4 regions of the Murimonas intestini genome follow, and region 4 is predicted to be linked to each of the others. Evidence: predicted binding sites of a transcription regulator. Region 4 holds the regulator's gene; each other region holds the start of a gene.
The links. The regulator Rex, encoded in region 4, represses fermentation and respiration genes when NADH is low (regulators of the CRP and FNR family bind a similar motif). The targets are predictions, from matches to a motif close to ATTGTTAANTANTTAACAAT.

Region 1: NSB28_RS00050 (DUF8180 domain-containing protein) is a predicted target of Rex. The motif match lies at 1,714-1,733, and genes of this name have one in related genera.
Region 2: NSB28_RS02680 (phosphoenolpyruvate carboxykinase (ATP)) is a predicted target of Rex. The motif match lies at 1,215-1,234, and genes of this name have one in related genera.
Region 3: adhE (bifunctional acetaldehyde-CoA/alcohol dehydrogenase) is a predicted target of Rex. The motif match lies at 1,293-1,312, and genes of this name have one in related genera.

The regions. Positions count from the first base shown of each region.
Region 1 is NZ_JANKBI010000001.1:7,911-11,090, reverse strand. It holds gene NSB28_RS00065 (ATP-binding protein) at 1-83, opposite strand, end outside; gene NSB28_RS00060 (methylenetetrahydrofolate reductase) at 129-1,004, opposite strand; gene NSB28_RS00055 (CooT family nickel-binding protein) at 1,063-1,257, opposite strand; gene NSB28_RS00050 (DUF8180 domain-containing protein) at 1,270-1,665, opposite strand; gene NSB28_RS00045 (hypothetical protein) at 1,907-2,401, opposite strand; gene NSB28_RS00040 (hypothetical protein) at 2,398-3,180, opposite strand, start outside.
Region 2 is NZ_JANKBI010000001.1:579,048-582,227, forward strand. It holds gene NSB28_RS02680 (phosphoenolpyruvate carboxykinase (ATP)) at 1-1,162, opposite strand, end outside; gene NSB28_RS02685 (hypothetical protein) at 1,277-1,621, opposite strand; gene thrC (threonine synthase) at 1,634-3,121, opposite strand.
Region 3 is NZ_JANKBI010000005.1:98,617-101,796, reverse strand. It holds gene adhE (bifunctional acetaldehyde-CoA/alcohol dehydrogenase) at 1-1,248, opposite strand, end outside; gene NSB28_RS09925 (peptidylprolyl isomerase) at 1,508-2,029, opposite strand; gene NSB28_RS09920 (GNAT family N-acetyltransferase) at 2,186-3,007, shown strand; gene NSB28_RS09915 (TetR/AcrR family transcriptional regulator) at 3,152-3,180, shown strand, end outside.
Region 4 is NZ_JANKBI010000001.1:429,146-432,325, forward strand. It holds gene NSB28_RS02035 (NAD(P)H-hydrate dehydratase) at 1-1,175, opposite strand, end outside; gene NSB28_RS02040 (redox-sensing transcriptional repressor Rex) at 1,258-1,905, opposite strand; gene NSB28_RS02045 (aspartate kinase) at 2,042-3,180, opposite strand, start outside.

The DNA of each region.
Region 1 (3,180 bases), 420 kb from region 4:
TCACAGAGATACTGGACCATAAGACCGCACAGGGTAGTCTTGCCCACTCCCCCTTTACCTGCAACTGCAATTGTATAAGCCATATTCGGCGCCTCCTGTAATTCTAAATATAATGATTATTTATTGGATCAGTCTTTTTTTGCACGAAGTCCTGACTTTGTCAGAATTTCTGAAACTGCAGCTGATTTATTCAATGCGTACAGATGGATACCATCCACACCCATTCCAATAAACTGGTACAGCTGATGTACTGTATATTCTATCCCTGCAGCTTTGAATCCTTCCGGATCATTGTAATGCTTGCTGATCACTTCAGCCAGGTCTCTCGGGATTGAGCATCCGTTCATAGAGAGTGCCATACGGATCGTAGCATCTTTGTTGAGTACAGGCATTACACCTACGTCTACAGGAAGTGTGATTCCCGCTTTGCGGATTGAATCATACCATCTCTTGAAAGCTTCGATATCAAAGCAGAGCTGAGTCATAATATAGTCAGCGCCGGCATCCTGTTTCATTTTCAGATGTGCGATATCCTCTTCAAAGGTCGGGCACTGGATGTGCTTTTCCGGATCACCTGCCATAGCGATGGTGAATTTGTCACCAAACTGTTCACGGATATATGCCACAAGTTCATTCGCGTAATTGAAATCCCCTCTTGTGCCTTCCCAGCCAGCCGGCAGGTCACCGCGCAGTGCAAGGATATGGTCAACCCCATTATCCAGATAAGCCTGCAGTTCAGCTTTTACTTTGTCCTTTGTGTTACCAATACAGGTAAAGTGTGTTACCGCTCTGTGTCCGCTGTCAGCGATCGCTTTGCAGATCTCAGAGTTCCTTCCGGCATTTGAGCCGCCTGCCCCATATGTGCAGCTGATAAAATCCGGGTCAAATTTATACAGCTCATTCAGGCATTCCAGAAGCGGTTCCATAGGCTGTTCTGCCTTGGGTGGGAACACTTCGAAAGAAAATGATGTTCTTTCTTTCATTACTTCAACTATACTCTTCATTTTTGTTTTACCTCCGCTTTCTTTATACAAAAATATGTACTTTTATATCAACCGTCCGCTACTCGGGACAGTTAATTTTGACAACACCGCCGGTCAGATCCACCATAGAGATGGTACCTTCCACCACTTTGCGTTCCCCCATCACATCGGTGAGGGTGATCTCTGTTCCGTTCACATCTATCCTGCTTACATACTCCAGGACAATGCTCTCCGGTTCCGGTTTGCTGATATTATAAACGGTTGCCAGACACATCTGTCATTCCTCCTATTGCTCTTCCTTGACAAGCGCCAGCGCAACTCCCAGATACATATTGCCTTTCTGGAATTCATCCACTGCTTTCTTAATCTGCTCCGCAGCCTTTTCCTGTCCGGACTGTCTCAGCTTCTCAGCCATCTGGTCCAGCTCAGCCGCATGATGCTCATTATGGGAAAGCATGTAGGTCAGAAGCGCCTCATTTTGATTGACGGGCTTGCATCCCTGACACTCACTTGTACATTCCTTGCCCGCACATGCTGATTCCCCGTGGGAATGTTCATGTGCTTCTTCGTGTCCGTGCTCGTGGGTGTGCTCATGCGAATGCTCATATGTATGCGTGTGCGCATGGGTATGCTCATGTCCGTGAGGGCATATATTCCCGTTCTCATCCTTAACGATATGCATTTTTCTTTCACCGCCCCTTTCTTTAAAAGATTTTATGATTCTTAAGATTTTGTTAATTTTTTATCATAGAGTCTAAACGCATACCCTATATGGGGTTATTATAACATAATGCCTATCTATTCTCAACAACGCCTTTTGTACTTTTTTAAATAATTTGAGTAATTTTACTAATAATGACATCATATAATATTCCCTGCGTTTTGACCATTCTACACATTGTCAAATTTTTAGCGTTGTGCTCCTACAGATTGATGGTAGTTTTCTTTCTGCCCGAAGATGAGCTGTCAAAATATTCAAATTTAATGCTGCTTACACCATCCTTCACCTGTATATACCTCTCAATACTGCCGCTTTTTCCCGCCGGCAGAATCCCCAGGGCTGCCTCCTCAAAAGGATTGCCGCTGTCATACCTGTCACTTTCGTATATATCATCATAGCCTTTGCCGCTGAAGTACCCCATCAGCTGATAATGAGATGCCGCCTGGGATCCGCTGTTGTAGTATTCAATTGTTATTTTATAGTAATAATAACCCTCCTGGGCCTCTATGCCATCCAGGTCACTGAGCCGCTCAGAATCCGTATTCAGGACAGCCAGTCTGCTTCCGCTTGCATTTCCGCCCATAAACTCCGGGTTCTCGTCAAGTACATTTCCAATGACTCCCGCCAGCATAAGGACAACAATTATGACCAGCCAGACTTTCCCGGCCTTCTTTGAATTTCCTGTACCTTTGCTCATGATGCCACCCCTTCCTCTATCTGCAGATTTACCCTGCATATAAATTCCGGTATTCCCTCCTGTTCATATGAACTCCATCCGGGAATGCAGATATCTATATCCTCTGCAGTATCATCTGTTACAAACAGCAGCTTGATCTCGCCGTTTTCAAGAGATATGTACGGAGATGCGGCTTCAAAATCAAAAAAGCCTTCAAGACGTGCATTCTCCAGGCTGTACTGCTCTACCGGATTCAGATAAGCTGTACCGCATTCTGCATAAAGGCTGCCGTACTGCATCTCTGTATCCTCATCAGGAGATTTTCTGTAATTTTTCTGCACGCTGGCTGTCACAACCACAAGCTTTTTTCCTTCCGGCATGAATTCATCTAAAACTTCGTTTTCCATTACCCTGGCTCCATCAAAACGAAAGCTGGTATAACCGGAAGTTATGTATTCTCCCCGTAGTTTCCTTACCTCTGTGATATCCTTCACTGTTGTCATTTCTTTGTTCCTTTTCTCTGCCGAATCAGCTATGAAAACAGCCGCTGCTGCCGCCAAGATTATAATGATAACAGCCACAACCAGTTTTTTCTTTAAAGCCCCCCTGCCTTTCCCCCTCTTCTCATCTGTATTTGTCTTATACGAATATGTAACCTTTTTATGGGGCTCTCCGCTGTCGTATTTATCATGGAGCTGTTCGTGTACTCCGGACATTCCCGGCTGCCGGTAGTCTTCAGACATCCCGAACCTGTCCTTCCCCTCCTCTGCAAAATACTCCATGTCGTCCTTTCCGTCAGG
Region 2 (3,180 bases), 150 kb from region 4:
CTTTCATGATCCAGAAGATTGCATTAACCGGCTCGTCAATCTTATCAACACGGTTCGGAGACCACAGTTTAGATTTGATAGCACGTCCGTTACCATTTCTGATATCTTCTGTTACGATCTGGATATGTCCGTCCTCATCAAGTGTTGCTGAGTTGTTCATAGATGTTAAGAGATATTTGTTATCTTCACATCCAACCGGATAATCCTGTGTCTTATCAAAGTAAGTAGGCTCAAGAGCGATAGATGCACATGTATCAGTGTTGATGATGAATGCGTCATCATGAAGCACTTTGATGCCGTATTTTCCGTCATGCTTAGCATGTGTCAGAGTAGACTTACCTGATCCTGACAGACCATAAACAGATGCTACATATTTAGATCCGTCTGCTAATGTATATTCTTTCTGTCCGCCGTGGCAGGAGGCATATCCGTTACGGTTTGCAATAGCCCATGCCATTGTCAGTGTGCCTTTTTTGTGCTCTCCGAAGTATCTCATACCAAGGATACATGCACAGTTCTGGTTTGTATTGAAGTAGCAAAGAGTCTGAGGATCGCTCAGGCAGCTGAAATCAACGCCCGGATGCTCAACCGGTGACCACTGGGGATCAGAGAAGATATAGATATCTGCTTCTTTTCCATCACCTACTGCTTTGGAGTTCTTGTACATCTTAACATATTCATCAGACATATACTGGAAGTTCAGCATCCAGGAATACATGATGTTCTCTTCTCCTTCCGGGATCAGAAGGTGAGCTTTTACCATGAATTCAGGATCAAGGCCTACATAAACCTCTGCATGGTACATTGTTTTCCAGCGTGACTCATATACAGCGTCCATAGCCACTTTATCAAGTGCTGCGCAGTCAACTCCCGGTTCACCGGCAATACGGCGTGCTGCAGCATAACGGCCTGTGATAGCGCCATCGTTGAATAAGAGAACTTTTGCATCCGGTTCCAGACCGAATTCCTCTCCTCTGTATACTGGCATATCTGTAACGATTGTTCCTGTTGAGTTTTTAGCTAATTCATAAGCCTCTTTTAAAGTGTTTACTTTAACTACGTTGTTTCCGTAGAAAGCTGCTTCGATAATGGAACGGGTCTTTGCAAAACCAGTTTTGCCAGCGCCGATTTCATTAAGTGGATAATACGCTTTTGTTGACATCTTATGTCCTCCTTTATCAAAATTTGGCTTCATTATCTCATTTTCAAAGTCAAATGTCAAGTATTTAACAAAGCCAGTTTACGATTTTACAGCTTTTTAATAATTTGGCCTGTCCTACCAGAACTTTTTAACAGATTTCTTAACTGCCACAGCAAACCAGATGACAAGCACCAGAAAAACTACTGTGATTGCCAGGTACCAGGAACCCATAAAGTTAGTATAGTCATTGATAAGCCCTGCACCTCCGCAGATAAGCGCGCCTATTCCCAGCGCCAAAAGCCTGGGCCCCATATATTCCATATAAGCCTTCTTATCCTTGCAGCGCTTCAGAGGAGTAGTCGGATTTAAAAGAAGATTCTCCTTCACCTCCCCCTTCACCTTCATCAGGTAATATGCATACAGTATGTAAACACCGCATCCCAGGACTATGACGTCCAGGAGCACAAACATTGAGTCCATATTCTCCCCCCTCTATATTCCCAGGAATTTCTTAACAGTATCTTTCATATCAGCCGCATCCACAACTGTATCATGGAGCACAGGGGCATTTCTGATCTCATCTATAGCCCTGGGCACAGCAACTCCTGATATTTTATTCAGTTCATCCACCAGTTCAAAATCTGACATGGCATCATATTTTTTATCGACAGCATCCATGACACTTCTAGTAAACTTATACGGGCTGGCTGTAGAAGCTATGACTGTCACTGCCGTATCGCCAGTCTCCTCCGCATACTTGCGGTAAACCCTGGAGGCCACAGCTGTGTGCGTATCCAGAACATAACCTGTCTTGCGGTAAAGCCCGGCTATCTCATCAGCTGTCTCCGCCTCTGTGGCATAGTTGCCGTAGAAATCCGCCAGTTTTTCCTTCATGTCTTCTGTAATCTCATATCTGCCGTCTTTTACGAGAGCTTCCATCATCTGACGGTTCTTACTGTCATCTTCCCCTGCTATACGGTACAGCAGCCTCTCCAGATTGCTGGAGATCAGGATATCCATGGAGGGTGATGTAGTCAGGATAAACTCTCTGTTTCTGTCATATGTGCCTGTTCCCAGGAAATCATAAAGCACTCTGTTTTCATTTGAAGCGCAGATAAGCTTCCTGATAGGAACTCCCATATTCTTTGCATAATAAGCTGCCAGTATATTTCCAAAATTGCCTGTGGGAACGACAACATTTATCTCTTCACCATTTTTGATGTCCCCTGCAGCATAGAGCTTTGCATATGCATAGACATAATATACGATCTGAGGCACCAGTCTTCCGATATTGATAGAATTTGCAGATGAGAACTGGAATCCGGCAGATGCCATCTCCTTTTCCAGATCTTTATCTCCAAAGATCTTCTTTACCCCTGTCTGTGCATCATCAAAATTCCCCCTGATACCTACAACAAATGTATTGTCCCCCTTCTGGGTCACCATCTGTTTTTCCTGAATCGGGCTGACGCCTGACTTCGGATAGAAGACCACGATCCTGGTACCGGGAACATCCGCAAATCCGGCAAGCGCTGCCTTTCCTGTATCTCCTGAAGTAGCAGTCAGGATCACGATTTCGTTAGAAATATGGTTTTTCTTTGCTGCTGTGGTCATCAGATGCGGAAGAATAGACAGCGCCATATCCTTAAAAGCTATCGTAGCGCCGTGGAACAGTTCCAGATAATAGACTCCATCTTCCTTCTTCAGAGGCGCGATCTCCTCTGTGTCAAACTTTTCATCATAGGCTCTGGCAATGCAGCTTTTCAGCTCTTCTTCCGTAAAATCTGTCAGATACTGTTTCATCACAGCATACGCAGTTTCCTGATAGCTCATACCTGCCAGTTCATCCATGCCGGCATCCAGCTTCGGGATCATTGTTGGGACAAATAATCCGCCATCCTCTGCAAGGCCCTTTAAAATAGCCTGTGAAGCTGTTACTGTGGTATCACTGTTTCTCGTACTTTTGTATAGAAGCTCCATATTTCCCATCCTTTGCTCTTTCTTTGTTTTCTTATCCGGCTCACCTCTGTGAAAAAATG
Region 3 (3,180 bases), on a different contig from region 4:
GAGATCGCCGATGCCGCCCTGTGCTGCAGGAGTGTTGATCAGAACACGGCAGGTTTTCATTGCTGCTGCGTGTTTTGCTATTTTCTCTGACTGGGCCGGATGGATATAGAGGGATGAAGTGTGCCCGTATCCTCCGTCTGCTACAAGCTGTTCAGCCTTTGCAATAGCGTCATCGAAATCTTTTGCCTTGTACATGGCAAGTACAGGGGACAGCTTTTCGTGTGCGAACTCTTCTGATATATCAACAGATTCCACTTCGCCGATCAGGATCTTTGTCGTTTCCGGCACATTGACTCCGGCGAGTTTTGCGATGGTATAAGCAGACTGGCCTACGATTTTTGCATTTAAGGCGCCGTTTATGATAATGGTCTTGCGGACCTTATCCAGTTCTTCGCCCTTTAAGAAATAGCAGCCTCTTGCAAGGAATTCTTTCTTTACTTCATCATAAAGGTTTCCTACAACAGTTACAGACTGTTCAGAAGCACAGATCATACCATTGTCAAATGTCTTGGAATGGATGATGGAGTTGACTGCCAGTTTTACATCAGCTGTATCATCAATGATGACAGGAGTGTTTCCGGCGCCAACACCAAGTGCAGGTTTTCCTGAGGAATATGCGGCTTTAACCATTCCGGGTCCGCCTGTTGCCAGGATGCAGTCGGCAGCTTTCATGACTTCATTTGTAAGTTCAAGAGAAGGAACATCGATCCAGCCGATAATTCCCTCCGGAGCGCCGGCTTTTACAGCTGCGTCCAGAACCACCTTTGCAGCGGCGATAGTACAGTCTTTAGCGCGCGGATGCGGGCTTATGATAATGGCATTCCTTGTCTTTAAGGAAATCAGTGTCTTAAAGATAGCGGTAGAAGTAGGATTAGTTGTAGGGATAACAGCTGCGATCAGTCCCAGCGGCTCAGCTACCTTTTTGATGCCGAATGCCGGATCCTCTTCAATCACGCCACAGGTTTTTGTGCTCTTGTACGCATTGTAAATATACTCTGCAGCATAATGGTTTTTAATAACTTTATCTTCGATGACGCCCATGCCTGTCTCTGCAACAGCCTGCTTAGCCAGCGGAATACGCATCATGTTGGCAGCCATGGCTGCCTCGAAGAAGATTTTATCTACCTGCTCCTGTGTGTAGGTAGCGAATACCTTCTGAGCTTCACGCATTGCGGCCAGTTTAGCGTTCAGAGCTTCGACGCTGTCAATGATTGCCGGCACATTTGCTGTGGTTTCTTTCTTTGCCATTGTAGTTCCTCCTCTTATTATAAGAAATTAATTAATAATAGACAATTGATAATTTTTTAACAATGCCATCATAACTCATTGTTAAAGTTTTGTCAATTACTTTTTTGTTAAAAATTTAACCAGAAGAGAAAACACACAAAACAAAGAGAACGGACAGTGTTTATCCTGAAAGCAGATAAGACTTCGCCCGGGATAAAAAAATCTCCGCAGCAATGGATATCTTCCAAAGCTGCGGAGAAAAAATATCTGATCAAATGTCTCAGCACTTTTCCGGTTCAGGATACTCCACACCAAAAGTCTCAACTGTCATGGATTTGATGCGCTGAGGATCCAGCGGCCTGTCGCTGTAGTCTGTGTCTGTCTCGGCAATCTTATTGACTACGTCCATACCCTCTGTCACTTTTCCGAAAGCGGCATAGGAGCCGTCCAGATGAGGAGATGTCTTGTGCATGATAAAGAACTGTGAACCTGCTGAATCAGGGGCCATAGAGCGGGCCATGGAGAGAACACCAGGTTCATGTTTTAATGCATTTGGAAATCCGTTCTGAGAGAATTCTCCTTTAATGGAGTAGCCAGGTCCCCCCATGCCGTTTCCATCAGGACATCCTCCCTGTATCATGAAACCATTGATGACTCTGTGAAAAATCAGACCATTGTAAAAATTCTTTTTGATCAGGCTGATAAAATTATTAACGCTGACAGGAGCTATTTCAGGATAAAGCTCTGCCTTGATGATGCCGCCGTCTTCCATTGTGATAGTTACGATAGGATTCTGTGCCATTTAAAATACTTCCTTTCTATTTAAATTCCTTTTTAATTATAATATGAGTTGCATGAAACAGCAAGGTTAAAAATTTTTGTTGGGAATTGGGAGAAAGTGGAGTAAAATAGAGATTGAGCGTAACTTTTTTATGTTGGGACAGGAGGCAGTACAAGAGTGAAGAGTGTACATTTTCTATTAAAAGACCCTGATGAGGCGGGAGGGCTGGCAGTAAAGCTCAGAAATGCAGGCATAAGAATCAAGATTGGTGATTATAGCGGGGCAGAGGACATATTGAGGATGGACAGGGAGGAGCTGCCTCTTCTTATTACTGACAACAGGGAAGCGGCAGAGTGGTGCATGAGGAACAAGATTCCGTGTCTGGGGTATGAAAATAATGAAGAAGTCCGCTTTCCCGGTCTGCCTGTGGTAATACAAGGATTTGAAGAAATAGATAAGGACTTTTTGGCAATCGTGTATAACAGGTGTATGGGCATTCCTGTTGTGATCGCACAGACAGAGCGTCTTGTGATCAGGGAACTTTCGCTGGCAGATCTGGATGGGATATACGGCCTCTACAGCCAGCCCGGAGCCTGTTCTTATATGCCGGGCCTGGATCCTGACAGGGAAAAGGAGAGGGAGAGGCTGGATGCTTATATTAAAAATATGTATCCTATATATGAATACGGTCTATGGGCGCTGATTGAAAAGAAATCCGGCATCCTGGCAGGACAGGCCGGCCTTGAGAACAGAGAATACCGGGGAAGAAGCATAGTGGAACTGGGATATATGATAGACAGGGGTTATCAGAGGAGAGGACTGGGATATGAAGCCTGCCAGGCAATTATCAGCTATGCCAGAGAAGTTTTAGGGATTGAAGAACTCTATGCATTTATAGACCCTGAGAATACAGCTTCACTGAGGCTGGCAGAAAAACTCTCATTTGCTTTTCTGGAAAGATCAGAAAAAGAAGGGCTTTTTGTTTACGTAAAAACTTGACATTCAAAAGGATATCATTTATAGTATACATACCGACGGTATGTAAAGGCAGTATCTGAAGCTGTTCAGAGGTTACTATTTGCCGAACCGCGCTTTTAGCGGGGCCGCAAATAGTAACGTTCAGAGAATATGAGGAGGAAGGATATGGCGCGGAATAAGCATCCAGAAGAGAC
Region 4 (3,180 bases):
TATCCAGGCAGGTCCAGGATCAGCTCCTCCTTCTTGATCCCTGTCAGTCTCGCCATCTCTCCAATATGCGGTGTCAGTATAAGAGGCTGTCTGTGTCCCTCTAGCAGCTCCATGTGGACGCTCAGAAGATTCAGCGCATCCGCATCCAGGACTGCAGGAATATCTCCGGACCTGATGATCGTCTGCAGGATTTCCAGTTTTTCAGAGGATACAGACAAACCCGGCCCCACGGCGCATGCATCTGCCCACTGCAGCGCATCCGCCAGGGCTGCCCCCTCCTCACCCTTCCGGTAGGAGGTCAGCACCGCTTCAGGCAGGAGTGTCTGTAATATCTGACGGTTGCAGTCCTCTGAGTAGATGCGCACAAGACCTGTCCCTGTTTTATACGCTGCCTTGCCGGCAAGACAGGCAGCGCCTGCCATATCCCTGCTGCCTGCAGCTAAAAGCCCCCGTCCGTAAGTCCCCTTATTGGAATATGCCTTCCTTTCCGGGAGAAGCTTTGGTATATCTGACTCTTCCCAGGTAAAAGCCCCGGGAACCTGCCCCATAAATCCCCGGTCATCTATTCCGATGGCGCAAAGCTTCAGCTCTCCGCAGTATTCACTTCCCGGATACAGAATGTGGCCTATTTTTTCAAAAGCAAAGGTGACGGTCTTGGCTGCTTTAACTGCAGTACCCATAACGTGGCCGCTGTCAGCTGATATCCCTGAAGGGATATCCACCGACAGTACAGGAATGCCCGACCGGTTGATATCCCCGATCAATGCCGCGTACCTTCCTTCTATATTTCTGGACAGCCCCACCCCAAAGAGCGCATCTACTATACTAGTATATTCACTTATGTTCAAGTTACTGCCAACATTTACACCATAATTTTCGCAGATTTTCTTCTGTATCTGCGTTTCTTCGGTAAGAGATTCCGGCTTTCCTGCAAAAAGCACATCAACCCTCTTCCCGCTCAGATGGAGAAGCCTGGCAATGGCAAAACCGTCGCCGCCGTTATTGCCGGACCCGCACACTACCAGGACCCGGGACAGATCAAAGCCGCCGCTCACCAGCTCTTCATATACGGCCAGAGCGGCCCGCTCCATCAGTACAAGGGAAGGCATCCCGAATTCATTTATGGTATTTCCGTCGCACCGCTTCATCTCTTCAGAATTCACAAGGTATCTCACCTTATCACCTCCTGCTTCCTTTCTCTAACGCAAATATACGCACCAAGACAGAACCCTGTCCTGATACGTACACCTTCGTTCTCTATTTCTTATTATGGTCGCGTTCATATCTGCTGATGTTATAAGATAACTGCATAAGGCTCTCCGACAGATGCACGTTCTCAACGATCACATCCTCCGGCAGGTGCAGATCCGTATGTGCAAAATTCCAGATAGCCTTGACCCCATTCTCAGCCAGCAGCTCCGCCATCTCTCTGGCATTTGCCTTTGGCAGGGTAAGCGCTGCAATATGTATCTCATTCTCCTGCAGGTATTCGGGCAGCTCATCGATCAGCCGTATCTCAATGCCCCTGACCGTCATGCCATGCAGCCTGGGATTCACATCAAAGAGTTTTTTGATCAGGAATCCGCTCTTCTCAAACTTTACGTAATTTGCCAGGGCCTGCCCCAGATTTCCGGCTCCCACGATAATCATATTATATGTCTTATCAAGACCAAGTATCTTAGCAATTTCCTGATACAAAAATTTTACATTATAGCCGTATCCCTGCTGGCCGAAGCCTCCGAAATTGTTCAGGTCCTGACGTATCTGCGAGGCAGTCACCTGCATCCTCTCACTGAGTTCATTTGAAGAAATCCTCTCCACACCGCTCTCCAGCAGCTCTCCCAAATACCGGTAATATCTCGGCAGCCTTTTAATGACGGCCCTAGAGATTTCCTTCTCTTCCATTTATTATATCACCTCTTTCGCTATACCCATTATATTAGAATGATAATTTAATGTCAAACATTTTAAGCCTGAGGTGACATTTTTATATAACAGTTTAGCCTTCCACTGTTCCGCAAAGCGCTGTTATAATTCAGCATTAAAGCTGTGTAGTCACGAATATATCGTAAATTGCTTTTATTGCTGTCTCAAAATCCTCATTGCGTACACCAATGATAATATTAAGCTCGCTGGAACCCTGGTCTATCATCTTGATATTGATATTTGCATGTGCCAGGGCTGAAAATATCCTGCCTGCAGTCCCTCTTGTAGCCCGCATTCCGCGGCCCACAACCGCAATCAGGGCCAGGTCTGACTCCAGATCAATAGAATCAGGCTGGACAGCTCGGTGGATCCCTGCAAGGACCTTCTGTTCCTTCTCTTCAAATTCAGACTGGTGTACGTAGACAGTCATAGTATCAATGCCTGAAGGCATATGTTCAAAGGAAATACCGTTATCCTCAAAGACTCCCAGAACCTTTCTTCCAAATCCCACTTCTGCATTCATCATATCTTTTTCTATATTAATGGATGCAAAACCCTTCTTGCCGGCAATTCCGGTAATCGTATATTTAGGCTTCCTGCAGGTACTCTCTACGATCAGAGTCCCTTTTTCATCAGGTGCGTTCGTGTTGCGGATATTAATGGGAATGCCTTCTTTCCTGACCGGGAATATGGCGTCCTCATGAAGCACTGTAGCTCCCATGTATGACAGCTCTCTGAGCTCACGGTAAGTGATGGTCTCAATCACCTCGGGATTCTCGATAATATGAGGATCAGTAACAAGGAATCCCGAAACATCTGTCCAGTTCTCATAGAGGTCTGCCCTGATAGCTTTGGCCACGATGGACCCTGTCACATCAGAGCCTCCCCTTGAAAAGGTCTTTATGCAGCCATTTTCCATGGCACCGTAGAATCCCGGCACAACTGCCCTTTCCACGTCCTGCAGCCTCTCTGCAAGCGCTTTATCTGTCTTTACGGCATCAAAATTGCCTTCTTCGTCAAAGAAAATGACCTGCGCGGCATCTACAAATTCATATCCAAGATATGCCGCCATGACAATACCATTTAAATATTCTCCCCGGGAAGCAGCATAGTCCTTGCCTGCCTTTGCCAAAAAAGATTCCTGGATCCTGGCAAACTCATCATCAAGTGACAAGGTCAGATCAAGGCCTTTAATGATCTCTTCATAGCGTTCTTTTATCTTTTCCAGCTTCTGTGCGAATTTTTTGCCGGATA